2 regions of the Thermoanaerobacter sp. YS13 genome follow, and region 2 is predicted to be linked to the other one. Evidence: predicted binding sites of a transcription regulator. Region 2 holds the regulator's gene; the other holds the start of a gene.

Evidence for each region. Region 2 encodes HrcA, which represses chaperone genes, less so after heat shock. Its sites were predicted from a motif close to ATTAGCACTCANNNNNNNTGAGTGCTAAT; they were not measured.
Region 1: groES (co-chaperone GroES) is a predicted target of HrcA. The motif match lies at 2,643-2,671, and genes of this name have one in related genera.

The regions. Positions count from the first base shown of each region.
Region 1 is NZ_JOOI01000003.1:207,858-215,755, forward strand. It holds gene THYS13_RS13195 (S8 family peptidase) at 1-458, opposite strand, end outside; gene THYS13_RS13200 (hypothetical protein) at 766-951, shown strand; gene THYS13_RS13205 (hypothetical protein) at 1,023-1,217, shown strand; gene THYS13_RS13210 (hypothetical protein) at 1,488-2,462, shown strand; gene groES (co-chaperone GroES) at 2,697-2,981, shown strand; gene groL (chaperonin GroEL) at 2,996-4,621, shown strand; tRNA gene THYS13_RS13225 (tRNA-Arg) at 4,715-4,791, shown strand; purine riboswitch at 5,042-5,143, shown strand; gene guaB (IMP dehydrogenase) at 5,279-6,733, shown strand; gene guaA (glutamine-hydrolyzing GMP synthase) at 6,747-7,898, shown strand, end outside.
Region 2 is NZ_JOOI01000001.1:258,788-266,685, forward strand. It holds gene lepA (translation elongation factor 4) at 1-1,127, shown strand, start outside; gene hemW (radical SAM family heme chaperone HemW) at 1,124-2,251, shown strand; gene hrcA (heat-inducible transcriptional repressor HrcA) at 2,346-3,377, shown strand; gene grpE (nucleotide exchange factor GrpE) at 3,391-3,978, shown strand; gene dnaK (molecular chaperone DnaK) at 3,996-5,834, shown strand; gene dnaJ (molecular chaperone DnaJ) at 5,890-7,050, shown strand; gene prmA (50S ribosomal protein L11 methyltransferase) at 7,077-7,898, shown strand, end outside.

The sequences.
Region 1 (7,898 bases), on a different contig from region 2:
ACATCGTGAAATGCCACTATACGGTTTTTAGGCTTGGTAAAATCAGGGTGAAGATATATTCCAGTATCTAAAAAGGCAATTGTTACTCCTTTACCGGTGTAGCCTAGGTCGTTAACTTTTCGAGAGGCGATTTCTTGAGTGGCAATATTAAGCTGCAACTTAACAGCGGAGTCTTCTGCTATAAAATGAATTCCTTTTAATGTAGCAAAATTTTTTAATTTATCACAAGGTAAATTTACTGACCAGGCTTTTATAATTGGTAGTTCAAATTTTATGCTTCCTCCTATTTTTTCGATTTTTTCTTTTAAAATGTCATAAGGTAAATGGGAATACAAAATTACAGGAACACATTCACTTCTTAGATATAATGCTTTTTTTAAAAGCCTTTTATCGATTTTATTTGAGACATAAATTTCCTTTGCTATTTTAGAAAAAGCAAATAATGGAATTAGATTCATTAGCATACCTCCTTTCATGCTATTAACACAATATGTGAAATATAAAAATTTGTTAGTGGAAATTAAAAAAAGTGTCACCATACAAAGTTATGTCATATTATGTAGTAGGTCTTTAAAGACCCACATAGAAAAGGATGAAACTTGAAAGGAGGAAAATTATTTATGCCAGTAGATAAAAGCGGAGCAGGATTTGGGTGGTTTTGGATCATAATCATCATACTGTTGATTTTCTTGTTTATCCCAGGAATTATCGTTGAAGAACCAAAAACTTGATTAGGTGTTAAAAATTGCTTAAAGGGGGATCAATATGGCAGGAACAAGTTCAGTTTTTGGCGAAAGCAATTTGTTGTTTTTCTTCTTGATACTTGTATTAGCGCTTGGTGGAGGCTGGCTTAATGTAACATGGTCTTTAGAGACATTGCTGTTCTTCTTCATACTCCTTGTAATAATAATGGATGGCGGATTAGGCTGGTTTTTCAATGAACTCAAGTAATTTTAAAGGGCTCTATCCTGCGATAGAGCCTTGTTTACTTAGAAAATTTGATGCGTGTGGAGTGATAATATATGTCTTTTTCTGGAGATGCTCTGTTGTTCTTCTTTGTAATTTTAACCTTGCTGTTGGATGTAAGATTTGAGCTTGAAAGTCTACTGTTCTTCTTTTTAATACTTGTAATTTTGCAGGAAGAAAAACCGCGAAAAAAAGCAAAGCGATTTTTGTGGTCATTAACAGGCATTAATTTTGGTAACACAAATTCTTAAAATTACGTATTATATATTAGCTAAAGATAAAAAATTTATTTCCCTATTATTTACCTGTCTGAAGGGAGGTAGTATTTATGCCAGAAGAAAAAGGAATAGGATTTGTCGGAGGTTGGTTTTGGATTTTCATAATAATAATTTTAATACTTCTATTTGTTCCAGGAATAATTATTTGGGAAAAAAATTAGACAAAAAATAGGGGTGGTCTATAATAATAGACTAACCCCTTACATATATTTAGTAAGAGATTAAAAATAGGGGGAATTTGTTTTGCAAAAGGAGATTTTATTAAAAATACTTGCTGTAGAACTTTTGATAGTAGCATTTGTGAGATTTCAGGTAATGGGTATAGAAAAGGAAAGAAAAAAAGAAGAAGTTACAGAAGAAGATAAAGATGAATTATCTTCACCGCAGGAAAATAAAAAAACTTCAATAGATGTGTACGAAGTGATAACAAAGGGAAAAGATTTTGTAGGTAGCGTAAAGCCTTATCTAAACAAGAGAGACCAATATTATGTAGATATTTTCTCTAAAATAGCCGAAATAATTGAAATACAAAAAAAATTGATGAGCCTTTCAGAAGAAGAAATTGAAGTGGCAGAAAAAATAGAAGTAGATAAAATAGGAATTTTGAAAGCGATAAAACCCTACATAACGGAAGATAAAAAAATTGTGATAGATAAGTTTTTAAAATTTCATGAAGCGTTGAAGAATTTGCAAGAAAAAATGGAGAAATATTCAAAAGAAGAAGATAAAGACAATATTTTCGACAAAATAATTGATATTTATGAGGCCCTAAGGCCTATAATTCCTGAAGAAAAGTTAGAAGAAACTGATAAGCTGGCAAAGAATATAAAATTGTTGGAAGTATTAAACAAAGCAGAGGGTATTATGAACAGCATGAAAGAGGAGAAAAAACAATTACAATCTTCTACTAGGAGTATGGAGGAAGAAGAACAAAAATCAGAAGAAAATAAAGAGGAAATAGAAAGAATAGAAGATAAAGAGGAAATATCGAAAATAGAGGAAGGAGATAAAATTTTAGATACCAATAAAAAAGAAACAGAGGAACAATTAGAGAAAGAAGAAAACAATTCATTACCTCAAGGATTATCTGACCAGCAGGTAGCAATTATAGACAATCTCAAATCTATGTTGACAAAGGAACAGCAGCAGTATATGTATAATATGATTAATTATCTTAAACAACAAGGATTAGTTAAATCTGATGGTAAAGGGGAATAAATATTTTCCCTGTATTTTTTATTTTTAAATACAAAATACAGAAACATAGTCTAAATCGATAAATAATGGCATAAAATCATAATATTTGGGTAAAATCATAGATAATCAGAATATATGGCCTAAAATAGGCTATAATAAAGTTTGATATGTTTTACCACTTAAATTAATATAAAGATTGGGATTAGCACTCACATAAGTTGAGTGCTAATAAATGAAGGAGGAGGGATAAAGTATATGAGATTAAAACCACTCGGAGACAGAGTTGTGGTCAAAGTAATCCAGGCAGAAGAAGTTACAAAAGGCGGAGTTATTTTACCAGGTACAGCAAAAGAAAAACCACAACAAGGTGAAGTAGTTGCAGTAGGAACAGGGGAATACATAGACGGTAAAAAAGTAGAATTAGAAGTAAAAGTCGGTGATAGAGTAATCTTCTCCAAGTATGCGGGAACAGAAGTTAAGTTAGATGGTGAAGAATATCTACTTTTAAGAGAAAGCGATATTCTAGCAATTATAGAATAAGGAGGTAGTTGAAAATGGCAAAACAAATCAAATATGGAGAGGAAGCAAGAAGAGCATTAGAAAGAGGAGTTAATGCAGTTGCGGATACTGTAAAAGTTACATTAGGACCAAGGGGTCGTAATGTAGTATTGGACAAAAAATATGGTTCCCCTACGGTTACAAATGACGGTGTTACTATTGCAAGAGAAATTGAATTAGAGGATCCCTTTGAAAATCAAGGTGCGCAACTTTTGAAGGAAGTAGCTACAAAAACTAATGATGTTGCTGGTGATGGTACAACGACTGCAACGCTTTTAGCTCAGGCAATGGTTCGTGAGGGACTCAAGAACCTTGCTGCGGGAGCTAACCCAATGCTTTTAAGAAGAGGTATTGCGAAGGCTGTAGATGCTGCAGTTGAGGGGTTAAAGAGGATATCTAAACCTATTGATAATAAAGAATCAATTGCCCATGTTGCTTCTATCTCTGCTGCTGATGAAGAAATAGGTAATCTCATTGCAGAAGCAATGGACAAAGTAGGTAAAGATGGAGTTATAACGGTTGAAGAATCAAAGACTTTAGGTACAACCCTTGAGGTTGTTGAAGGAATGCAATTTGACAGAGGATATATTTCTCCATACATGGTAACTGATGCTGAAAAAATGGAAGCAGTATTAGAAGAGCCTGTTATACTCATAACAGATAAGAAACTTTCAAATATCCAAGACTTGTTGCCACTCTTGGAGCAAGTAGTGCAACACGGTAAGAAACTTCTTATTATAGCTGATGATGTAGAAGGTGAAGCATTGGCAACATTAGTTGTCAACAAATTAAGAGGTACATTTACGTGTGTAGCAGTAAAAGCTCCTGGCTTTGGTGACAGAAGAAAAGAAATGCTACAAGATATAGCAATACTGACAGGTGGTCAAGTAATTTCAGAAGAATTAGGTTATGACTTAAAAGATGTAAGATTAGATATGCTTGGCCGCGCAAGACAAGTAAAAGTTACAAAAGAGAATACCACAATTGTAGGCGGAGCAGGCGATGCTGCAGAAATTAAGAAGAGAGTAAATCAAATTAAGGCTCAAATTGAGGAAACTACCTCTGATTATGATAGAGAAAAATTACAAGAAAGACTAGCAAAATTGGCGGGTGGTGTAGCTGTCATTCAAGCTGGTGCTGCAACTGAGACAGAGCTTAAAGAAAAGAAACACAGAATTGAAGACGCATTGGCGGCTACAAAAGCAGCAGTGGAGGAAGGTATAGTGCCTGGTGGCGGTATTGCACTTCTCAATGTAATAGAAGATGTGCAAAAAGTAGTTGATTCCTTAGATGGCGACTTCAAGACAGGTGCGAAGATAGTTTTAAGGGCATTAGAAGAACCCGTAAGACAAATTGCAGCAAATGCTGGTGTTGACGGTTCTGTAATAGTAGAAAAAATAAAAGTTGCTAAAGATCCAAACTTCGGATATGATGCTTACAAGGAAGAATTTACAGACATGTTCAAAGCAGGTATTGTAGACCCAACAAAGGTTACAAGGACAGCTTTGCAAAATGCTGCATCAATTGCTTCAATGATACTCACGACAGAAGCAGTAGTGGTAGATATCCCAGAGAAGAATACAGCAATGCCAAATCCCGGAGCAGGAATGGATATGATGTGATAAAAAGGGCTGAGCGAAAGCTTAGCCCTTTTAAGTTTTAGCCTTGACAGCTTTGAAATTGTCTGATAAAATACTTTTGTAGCAAGTTTTTGAGCGCCCGTAGCTCAGCAGGATAGAGCAGCAGTTTCCTAAACTGCGTGCCGGAGGTTCGAGTCCTCTCGGGCGCACCATTTTCACGATAAAACTTCCTAAAATGAAAATTAAATGAGAAAAATTTGACCTCCCTTTTGGGAGGTCATTCAATTATTTTCTTTTCGAATATTTTATATGGTTCAGGGACAGTCCCAAAACTACCTGGAGGGATAAATGATAACTCGTTGTAGTTCATTACAATTGAGAAGTTGAATTGTATTTTTTGTACTGTTGACATAGACATGTAAATTTGTTATATTGAATAATAAATTATTCATTTAACAAGTCAATAGTTTTATTAGAGGAACTCATATAATCCCGTGAATATGGCACGGGAGTTTCTACAAAGCAGCCGTAAACTGCTTTACTATGGGTGGAATTTGTTGTTGCCTTTTTGGCCTGAGGAAATTCTACCCTCGGGCTTTTATTTTATAAAGGCCCACAAGTTAATTGTGTAAATTGTATGATGTTCAAAAAAATTTTGCGAATAATATGTTATAATAAAACTAAAAGGGAGATGTAAATATGGAGGGAAAATTTGTTAAAGAAGGTTTAACTTTTGATGATGTTCTTTTAATTCCTGCTAAATCCGATGTGCTTCCTAAGGATGTAGATTTAAAGACGAAACTTACTAAAAAAATTACTTTAAACATTCCTTTAATGAGCGCTGGAATGGACACTGTTACAGAATCCAAACTTGCAATTGCTATAGCAAGAGAGGGCGGCATAGGTGTAATTCACAAAAACATGTCTGTTGAAAGACAAGCTTTAGAAGTTGACAAAGTCAAAAGGTCAGAACATGGTGTCATAACGGATCCTTTCTCTCTTACTCCTGACCATACTATTAAAGATGCAGCTGAACTTATGGCAAGGTATAAAATATCGGGAGTACCTATCACTGTTGATTCGAAACTTGTAGGAATAATCACTAATCGCGATATAAGATTTGAAGATGATTTGGATAAACCGATAAGAGAAGTTATGACAAAAGACAATTTGGTAACTGCTCCTCCTGGAACTACTTTAGAGGAAGCAAGACAGATACTAAAAAAACATAAAATAGAAAAATTGCCGTTAGTAGATGGAAACAACGTTTTAAAAGGGCTCATAACCATAAAAGATATAGAAAAAGCCGTTGAGTTTCCTAATGCGGCAAAAGATAGCAAAGGAAGACTTTTAGTGGCTGCTGCTGTCGGTGTTGGAAAAGACATGATGGATAGAGTCAAAGCATTAGTAGAAGCAGGTGTAGACGCTATCGTGATAGATACAGCTCACGGTCATTCTAAAGGAGTTTTGGAGGCCGTCTCTAAGATAAAAGAAAAATATCCAGACCTGCAGCTGATAGCAGGGAATGTAGCTACGGCTGAAGCCACAAGAGAGTTAATAGAGAGAGGGACAGATTGTGTAAAAGTTGGTATTGGCCCAGGGTCAATTTGTACTACGAGGGTGATCGCTGGAATAGGAGTTCCTCAAATTACTGCTATTTACGATTGTGCTCAAGAAGCGGACAAGTATGGAATACCTATAATTGCAGATGGAGGGATTAAGTATTCGGGGGACATCGTAAAAGCCATTGCGGCAGGAGCTTCTGTAGTTATGCTGGGAAGCCTTTTTGCAGGAACAGAAGAAAGTCCCGGAGAAATAGAGATATATCAAGGGAGAAGCTATAAGGTCTATAGAGGCATGGGTTCTTTGGGAGCAATGAAAGAAGGAAGCTCAGATAGGTATTTCCAAGAAGATGTCACGAAGTTTGTACCAGAAGGGGTAGAAGGGAGAGTACCTTATAAAGGACCTTTAAAAGAGACGGTGTATCAATTAGTTGGTGGTTTAAGAGCAGGAATGGGATATTGTGGTGTTCGCAATATTGAAGAACTTAGGTCAAAAACAAAATTTATAAAAATAACGCAGGCAGGATTAACTGAAAGTCATCCTCATGATATAATTATTACAAAGGAAGCTCCTAATTATAATTTGAGATAAGAGGAGGATTTTAATGGGGATTAAACGGGAAGTAGTGTTAGTTTTAGATTTTGGAGGCCAATACACACAATTAATTGCGAGAAGAATAAGAGAAGCAAATGTTTTTTGCGAGATTGTTCCTTACAATATTTCTCCAGAGGAGGTACGAAAAAAAGAGCCAAAAGGAATTGTGCTTTCTGGAGGACCTGCCAGTGTATATGCAAAAAATGCTCCTAAATGCGATAAGGAAATTTTTGAGTTAGGCTATCCTGTGCTAGGTATATGTTATGGTGCACAACTTATGACAGAGCTTTTAGGCGGGAAAGTTGTGCCAGCACCTGTGAAAGAATATGGCAAGACAGAAATTGTCTTAAATAATACTATTCCTTTGTTTAAAGGGATAGAAAGAGATACTGTTGTTTGGATGAGCCATACTGACCACATAGAACTTCCTCCTCCAGATTTTAAGGTAGTAGCTTCTACTGACAACTGTCCTATCGCAGCAATTGCGAATGTAGAAAAGAAATTGTATGCAGTTCAATTTCATCCTGAAGTTTCACATACTCATAGAGGAACAGAGATTATAAGAAATTTCCTTTTTGAAGTATGTGATTGCGCGGCAGATTGGACAATGGAATCTTTAATTGAGCAGACAGTAAAGGAAATAAAAGCGAAAGTAGGAACACACAAAGCTGTATGTGCGCTGTCTGGTGGTGTAGATTCTTCAGTGGCTGCTGTTTTAGTAGATAGAGCTATTCACGACCAATTGGTGTGCATTTTTGTTGATACAGGGCTTTTAAGGAAAAACGAAGGAGATATAGTTATTGAAACTTTTAGAAAAAATTATGATATGAATATAATCCGGGTAGATGCAAAGGATAGATTTTTGTCACGGCTTAAAGGAGTTACGGATCCAGAAGAAAAGAGAAAAATTATTGGTAATGTTTTTATAGAAGTTTTTAAAGAAGAAGCCTTAAAAATAGGAGATGTGAAGTTTTTAGTGCAAGGTACTTTGTATCCTGATGTAATAGAGAGTGGCAATGGTATATCTTCTACTATTAAAAGCCACCACAATGTGGGAGGTTTGCCTGAAGATATAGGTTTTGAACTTATTGAACCTTTGAAAATGCTTTTTAAAGATGAAGTAAGGCAAGTAGGAAAAGAATTGGGAATCCCCGAGGAAATA
Region 2 (7,898 bases):
TGTTTTCTACTGGCAAAGTTTTTGAAGTTACAGAAGTGGGAATGTTTAGACCTAATCTTTATCCAGTAGAAGAGCTTAAAGCAGGTGAAGTTGGCTACATAGCTGCCAGCATAAAAAATGTAAAAGATACTCGTGTAGGAGATACAATAACAGATGCAGATAATCCAGCCGATTCTCCACTTCCTGGCTATAAAGAAGTAGTGCCAATGGTCTTTTGTGGTATTTATCCTGCAGATGGACAAGATTATGAAAATTTAAAAGAGGCTTTAGAAAAACTTCAGTTGAATGACGCTTCTTTAGTTTTTGAACCGGATACTTCTGCCGCACTGGGTTTTGGGTTCAGATGTGGATTTTTAGGGCTTTTACACATGGAAATAGTTCAAGAAAGGTTGGAAAGAGAGTACAGCTTAAATCTTGTCACTACTGCACCAAGTGTAATTTACAAAGTTTACAAAACTAATGGAGAAGTATTGGATTTGGACAACCCTACGAAAATGCCGCCTCCTACGCAAATAGATCATATTGAAGAGCCAATTGTGGAAGCTACTATTATGATGCCTACTGAATATGTAGGGGCAGTTATGGAGCTTTGCCAGGATAGACGGGGAGCATATTTAGGAATGGAATATTTAGAACAAACTCGCGTACTTTTAAAATATGAAATGCCTTTAAATGAGATAATATACGACTTTTTTGATGCTTTAAAATCGCGAACAAGGGGTTATGCCTCTTTCGACTATGAGCTTAAAGGGTATAAAGAATCTAATTTGGTAAAGCTTGATATTTTAATAAATGGCGAATTGGTAGATGCTTTATCCATGATAGTTCATAAAGATAAAGCCTATGAAAAAGCGAGAAAAATTGTAGAAAAGTTAAAAGAAAATATTCCAAGGCATCTTTTTGAGATTCCAATCCAGGCTGCAATAGGCTCTAAGATTATTGCAAGAGAGACTGTAAAAGCATTGAGAAAAAACGTTCTTGCCAAGTGTTATGGAGGAGACGTAACTCGTAAGAAAAAACTTTTGGAGAAGCAAAAAGAAGGTAAAAAGCGCATGAGACAGGTGGGAAGTGTTGAAATACCTCAAGAGGCTTTTATGTCAATATTGAAGTTAGATGATGAAAAATGAGGGAGATAGGTTTATACATTCATATTCCTTTTTGTAAAAGAAAATGCTATTATTGTGATTTTAATTCTTATGCAGGCTATGATTATCTTTTTGAGGACTATATTCGGGCACTACTTATGGAAATAGAATCAAATTCTACAAAAAATTACAATGTAGTTTCGGTTTATATAGGAGGAGGTACCCCTAACATTTTGCCTCCTTCTTATATAGATGAAATATTGATGTCTGTATTTAAAAATTATAAAATACTTGATGGTTGTGAAATTACTATTGAAATGAATCCTGGTCTTATAACTGAAGAAAAATTAAAAATTTATAAAGGGAGCGGGATAAACCGGGTAAGCGTTGGACTTCAAGCTTTTCAAAATAGACTATTAAAATATATAGGTAGAATTCATACAATAGAAGAATTTTTTAGAAATTATGAGTTAGTGAAAAAGTTCTTTGACAATATAAATATTGACCTGATGTACGCTCTTCCTACTCAAACATTTAAAGAGTGGCAAGAAACTCTAAAAGAAGTAGTAAAATTACAGCCGACTCATATTTCTACTTATAGTTTAATTTTAGAACCTAACACTTTCTTTTACAAACTTTATGAAAAGGGTCAGTTGTCTATAGTTGATGAGGAAGAAGAACTTAGAATGTATCATTGGGGTATAGAGTTTTTAAAAGAAAAAGGCTACCACCATTATGAAATATCTAATTTTGCTTTGCCAACATTTGAATGTCGCCACAATATTTTATACTGGCAATGCAAAAATTACTTAGGTTTTGGAGCAGGAGCCCATTCTTATATGAAGGATGTAAGATATAGTAATATTGAAAATATAAAAGACTATATTACGGGCATTTTAGAAAGAAAAATTGCAGTTAAAGAAAAAATAAAGTTGACAAAAGAAGATAGAATGGCTGAGTTTATGTTTTTGGGAATGAGAATGACAAAAGGAGTGTGTGATGAGGATTTTAAGAAAAGATTTGGTGTTAGTTTGTTTGAAATTTACAAAAAAATAATACAAAAATACTTAAATGAAGGTCTAATTGAGGTTGATAATGAGTGTGTAAAACTTACTGAGAGGGGAATTGATGTCTCTAACGTCATTTTTAAAGAATTTCTGCCCTAAATAAGTATTGACAAAAAATTATAAGAGTGGTATTTTAGAAACGTGAATTAGCACTCAATCAAGTTGAGTGCTAATAATACATGGGGTGGTGAAAATGCCGTTAGATGATAGGAAGAAAAAAATACTATATGCTGTTATTACTGATTATATTATGACGGCAGAGCCAATAGGGTCGAGAACAATAGCTAAGAAGTACAATATAGGACTAAGTTCTGCTACTATAAGAAATGAAATGGCAGATTTAGAAGAAATGGGATATTTGGAGCAACCTCATACTTCTGCAGGAAGGATACCTTCAGATAAGGGATATAGATTTTATGTAGACAGCATTCTTCGAAGTTATATAAACAATGACTCGCCAATTAGCTATAATACTCGCGAGGAGATAATAGCGGAATTTGATGAGATTGTAAAAAAATACGCAAAAATTTTGGCTAATATCACTCACCACACTACAGTTGCTAAAATGCCAAGGTTGAACCCTGATAGAATAAAGAGAATTCAACTTATACCTGTGGCTTCTAATAAAATAATCTTTTTAGTAGTGACGGATACAGGAATTGTAAAAGATCACCTCCTAAATTTGTGTCAAAATGTAGATAGAAATATTTTTGAATTTTTAAACAATTTGTTAAATGATAAAATTCCTGAAAAAAGCGAAAAAGATATTTTTGAGTTTTTACAACAGGATTTAAGACAGATGCTGGGGGAGATGGCTTTTATAGCCGACGAATTGGTAAACACTATACTTTTGAGCTTGAAACAGTTACAGGAAACAGACATTTATGCGGATGGGACTTCCCACATTTTAGATTTTCCTGAATACAAGGATTTAAGCAAAGCAAAAAATTTTTTCAATCTTTTGGAAAACAAGTTGTTATTGAACGAAGTTTTAGAGCCTGAAGTAGATTTTATAGATGTGAAAATAGGAAGCGAAAACAAGTTTGAGGAAATGAAGGATTTAAGTGTAATAAAAACCACTTATAAGATTAACGGTCGTGTAGTGGGTACAATAGGAATTATAGGACCTACAAGAATGGATTATAGGAAGTTAATTAGTGAAATCAATGTGATGACAAAAGAGCTTTCAAATCTTTTGTCGAGTATATACAATGATGAAATATAATGAGGTGATATAAGTGGAAGAGATGGAAAAAGAAATTAACAAAGAGGAGGAAAATAACGTAAATAGTTTAGAATCAAATGAACAAATGGAAGGACCTCCTGAAGATGAACAAGTACAGCAAGAGCCTCAGCAACAAACGGTTGATGAAATAGAGGAATTAAAGCAAAAACTTCAGCAAAAAGAAGTTGAAGCTCAAGAATATTTAGATATTGCACAAAGATTGAAAGCAGAATTTGAAAATTACAGAAAGAGAACAGAAAAAGAAAAATTAGAAATGGTAGAATACGGAAAAGAAACAGTAATTTTAGAACTTTTGCCTATTATGGATAATTTTGAAAGAGCTTTGGCAAGCAGTGGAGATTATAATTCTCTAAAAGAAGGGATAGAATTAATTTACAGGCAGTTTAAAAAGATATTGGATAAATTTGGTGTGAAAGAAATTGAAGCAGAGGGGCAGATTTTTGACCCCTATAAGCACCATGCTGTAATGCAGGAAGAGGTAGAAGGAAAGCAGCCAAATGAAATTATTGAAGTTTTCCAAAAAGGGTATTATCTAAAAGATAAAGTAATAAGACCAAGTTTGGTTAAAGTAGCAAAATAAAAAGGAGGTTGAAAAATATGGGAAAAGTTATAGGAATTGACTTAGGAACTACATTTTCTTGTGTTGCTGTTATGGAAGGAGGTCAACCTGTAGTAATACCTAACGCAGAAGGAGCTCGTACTACGCCTTCAGTCGTCGCTTTTACTAAAGAAGGAGAAAGGTTAGTAGGGCAAGTTGCAAAAAGGCAGGCAATTGTAAATCCTGACAGGACTATAATGTCTATAAAAAGACATATGGGAACTGATTACAAAGTAAAAATTGACGATAAAGAATATACACCTCAAGAGATTTCTGCAATGATTTTGCAAAAGCTTAAGGCTGATGCAGAAGCATACCTTGGTGAAAAAGTTACACAGGCGGTAATTACCGTTCCTGCTTATTTCAATGACAGCCAAAGACAGGCTACAAAAGACGCAGGTAGGATTGCAGGTCTTGAGGTTTTGAGAATAATAAATGAGCCGACAGCTGCTGCTTTGGCATATGGTCTTGACAAAGAAGGAAATCAAAAGATAATGGTTTATGACTTAGGTGGTGGAACCTTTGATGTCTCGATTTTGGAAATAGGAGAGGGAGTATTTGAAGTTTTGGCTACAAGTGGTAACAACCACTTGGGTGGAGATGACTTTGACCAAAGGATAATAGATTGGCTTGCTGACAATTTCAAAAAAGAATATGGAATTGACCTAAGAAATGACAGGATGGCATTGCAGAGATTAAAAGATGCTGCAGAAAAAGCAAAAATAGAGCTTTCTTCTGCAACGGTTACTAATATAAACTTGCCATTTATTACTGCTGATGCTACAGGTCCAAAACATATAGATGTAAATCTTACAAGAGCAAAATTTGAAGAGCTAATCTCCGACCTTGTAGAATCAACTGTGGGTCCTGTTAACCAAGCATTAAGCGACGCAGGTTTAAAACCTTCTGATATTGATAAAGTCATTCTCATTGGTGGTTCTACCAGAGTGCCTTTAGTGCAGGAGACAGTAAAGAGAATAATGGGTAAAGAACCTCACAAGGGAATTAACCCAGATGAGGCAGTGGCTATAGGTGCAGCTATACAAGCGGCAGTATTGGCTGGAGAAGTGAAAGATATTCTCCTACTGGACGTAACACCTTTGTCTTTGGGTATAGAGACATTAGGTGGAGTATTTACTAAGATTATAGAGAGAAATACCACAATACCTACAAGAAAGAGCCAGATATTTACCACTGCAGCGGATAATCAGACTTCTGTTGAAATACACGTGTTACAAGGCGAAAGGCCTATGGCAAAAGACAACAAAACTCTTGGAAGGTTTATTTTATCAGGGATTCCACCAGCTCCAAGAGGAGTACCTCAAATTGAAGTTACTTTTGACATAGATGCAAATGGAATTGTACATGTTTCTGCAAAAGATTTAGGTACTGGTAAATCTCAGGATATAACTATTACTTCTACAACTAATTTGTCAGAAGAAGAGATACAAAGAATGATTAATGAGGCTAAGCAGTATGAAGAACAAGATAGGAAGAAGAAAGAAGAAATCGAAATAAGGAATAAAGCAGATTCTCTCATTTATCAAGCTGAAAAAACAATGAAAGACCTTGGGGATAAGGTAACGCAAGCTGAAAAAGACGAAATAAATAGAGAAATAGAAAATGTGAGAAAAGCTCTTGAAGGAAGCGATATAGAAGCGATTAAAAATGCTTCTGAGAAACTTTCCCAAGCTTTCTACAAAGTTTCTACAAGAATATACCAACAAGCAGGAGGACAAACGGGAGGAGCTACAAATACAGGTAGTGCTGGACAAGGTACAACACAGGACAATGTCTATGAAGCCAACTATAAAGTGGAGGATGATGATAATAAATAATATAGAACCAGGTTTTACCTGGTTCTAATTTGCGTAATGAAAGGCAGGTGAGAAAGTGGCTAAAAAAGATTTATATGAAATATTAGGAGTAGATAGAAATGCCACAGAAGAAGAAATAAAAAAGGCTTATAGGCGGCTTGCTAAGAAATATCATCCTGACTTGAACCCAGGAGATAAGGAAGCAGAGCAAAAATTTAAAGAAATAAACGAAGCTTACGAAATTCTCTCCGATCCTCAAAAAAGAGCTCAATATGACCAATTTGGGGACGCAGCCTTTGAGCAAGGCGGTTTTGGCCAAGGTGGATTTGGTCAAGGAGGTTTTGGAGAGGGCGGTTTTGATTTTGGAGGCTTTGGAGGGTTTGGCGATATATTTGGCGATATTTTTAATGATTTCTTTGGTACTGGCAGGAGAAGAGCAGAAACAGGCCCTCAAAAGGGTAATGACATAAGATATGACCTTACTTTAACTTTTGAAGAAGCTGCTTTTGGGGCAGAAAAAGAAATAGAGGTTGAACGATTTGAAGAGTGTGATACGTGTAAAGGAACAGGGGCTAAGCCGGGTAGTAAACCCGAGACTTGTCCTGTATGTCATGGAACTGGTGAAGTGAGGACTGCACAGAATACTCCTTTTGGAAGAATTGTAAATATAAGAACTTGTCCTAAGTGCCATGGTGAAGGGAAAATTATTACTAATCCTTGTAACAAATGCGGTGGCACAGGTAGAATTAGAAAGAGGAGAAAAATTAAAGTTACTATACCAGCAGGGATAGACGAAGGACAAATGCTTACCTTAAGGGGGGAAGGAGAGCCAGGCTTAAGAGGAGGTCCAAGGGGAGACTTGTATATTGTAATTCATGTAAAGCCCCACGAGTTGTTCACAAGAGAAGGATACAATGTACATTTGAAAATGCCGATAAGTTTTGCTGATGCAGCTTTAGGTGGAGAAATAAAAATTCCTACGCTGGATGGAACAGTTAGCTTTACAATACCAGAAGGAACTCAAACAGGAACTAAGTTTAAGTTAAGAGGAAAAGGGATTCCTCACATAAATGGAAGAGGACGCGGAGACCAAATTGTAGAAGTTTATATTGATGTGCCTAAAAAATTGACGGAAAAACAGAAAGAATTGCTAAGAGAATTAAAGAAATTAGAGGGAGAGACTACAACAGAATCAAAATCCTTTTTTCAAAGAATGAAAGATGCTTTTGGCGGATAATAAATTTGAGCAAAGGTGTGAAAAGAATGAAATGGATTGAAGTACAAGTGACAACTTCACAAGAGGCAGAAGAGGCTGTGTCAAATATCATGCACGAATTAGGGGCTGGCGGTGTAGTTATAAAAAACCCTAATGATGTAAAACTGTTAGCGCAAAGTGATAATTGGGATTATTTTGACCCTTCTCTTTTTGAAGAGGAGGGAAATATTAAGGTTTTTGCCTATTTTCCTATTGCTTCAGACACTATAGATAGAATAAATATTTTAAAAGATAGAATTGCAGAACTTAAATCTTTTGGAATTGATATAGGCAATTTTGACGTAAAAGTCTCAGAAGTAGACGAAGCGGACTGGGCAAACAATTGGAAACAGTATTATAAGCCTCTAAAAATAGGGAAGAAAATAGTGATTAAGCCTTCTTGGGAAGAATATGTATCTCAAGGAGAAGAGATAATTATCGAATTAGACCCTGGAATGGCTTTTGGCACAGGTACTCATGAGACTACAAAGATGTGTTTGGAACTTTTAGAGGAAATTATGATGCCAGAAAGCACAGTTTTTGATATAGGTTGTGGTTCAGGTATACTTAGTGTTGCCAGTAGCAAATTAGGAGCAAAGGAAGTTTATGCAGCAGATATAGACGAAGTTTCTGTGGAAGTAGCAAGGCAGAATGTGAAGCTTAATAATTTACACAACGTAAAAGTTTTTAAAAGTGATTTATTAGAAAGATTTGAGGGAAAAGCTGATATTATAGTAGCTAATATTATTGCAGATGCTATAATTAAATTATCTTCTAAAGTACCAGATTACTTAAAAGAAAAAGGCTTATTTTTAGTAAGTGGAATAATT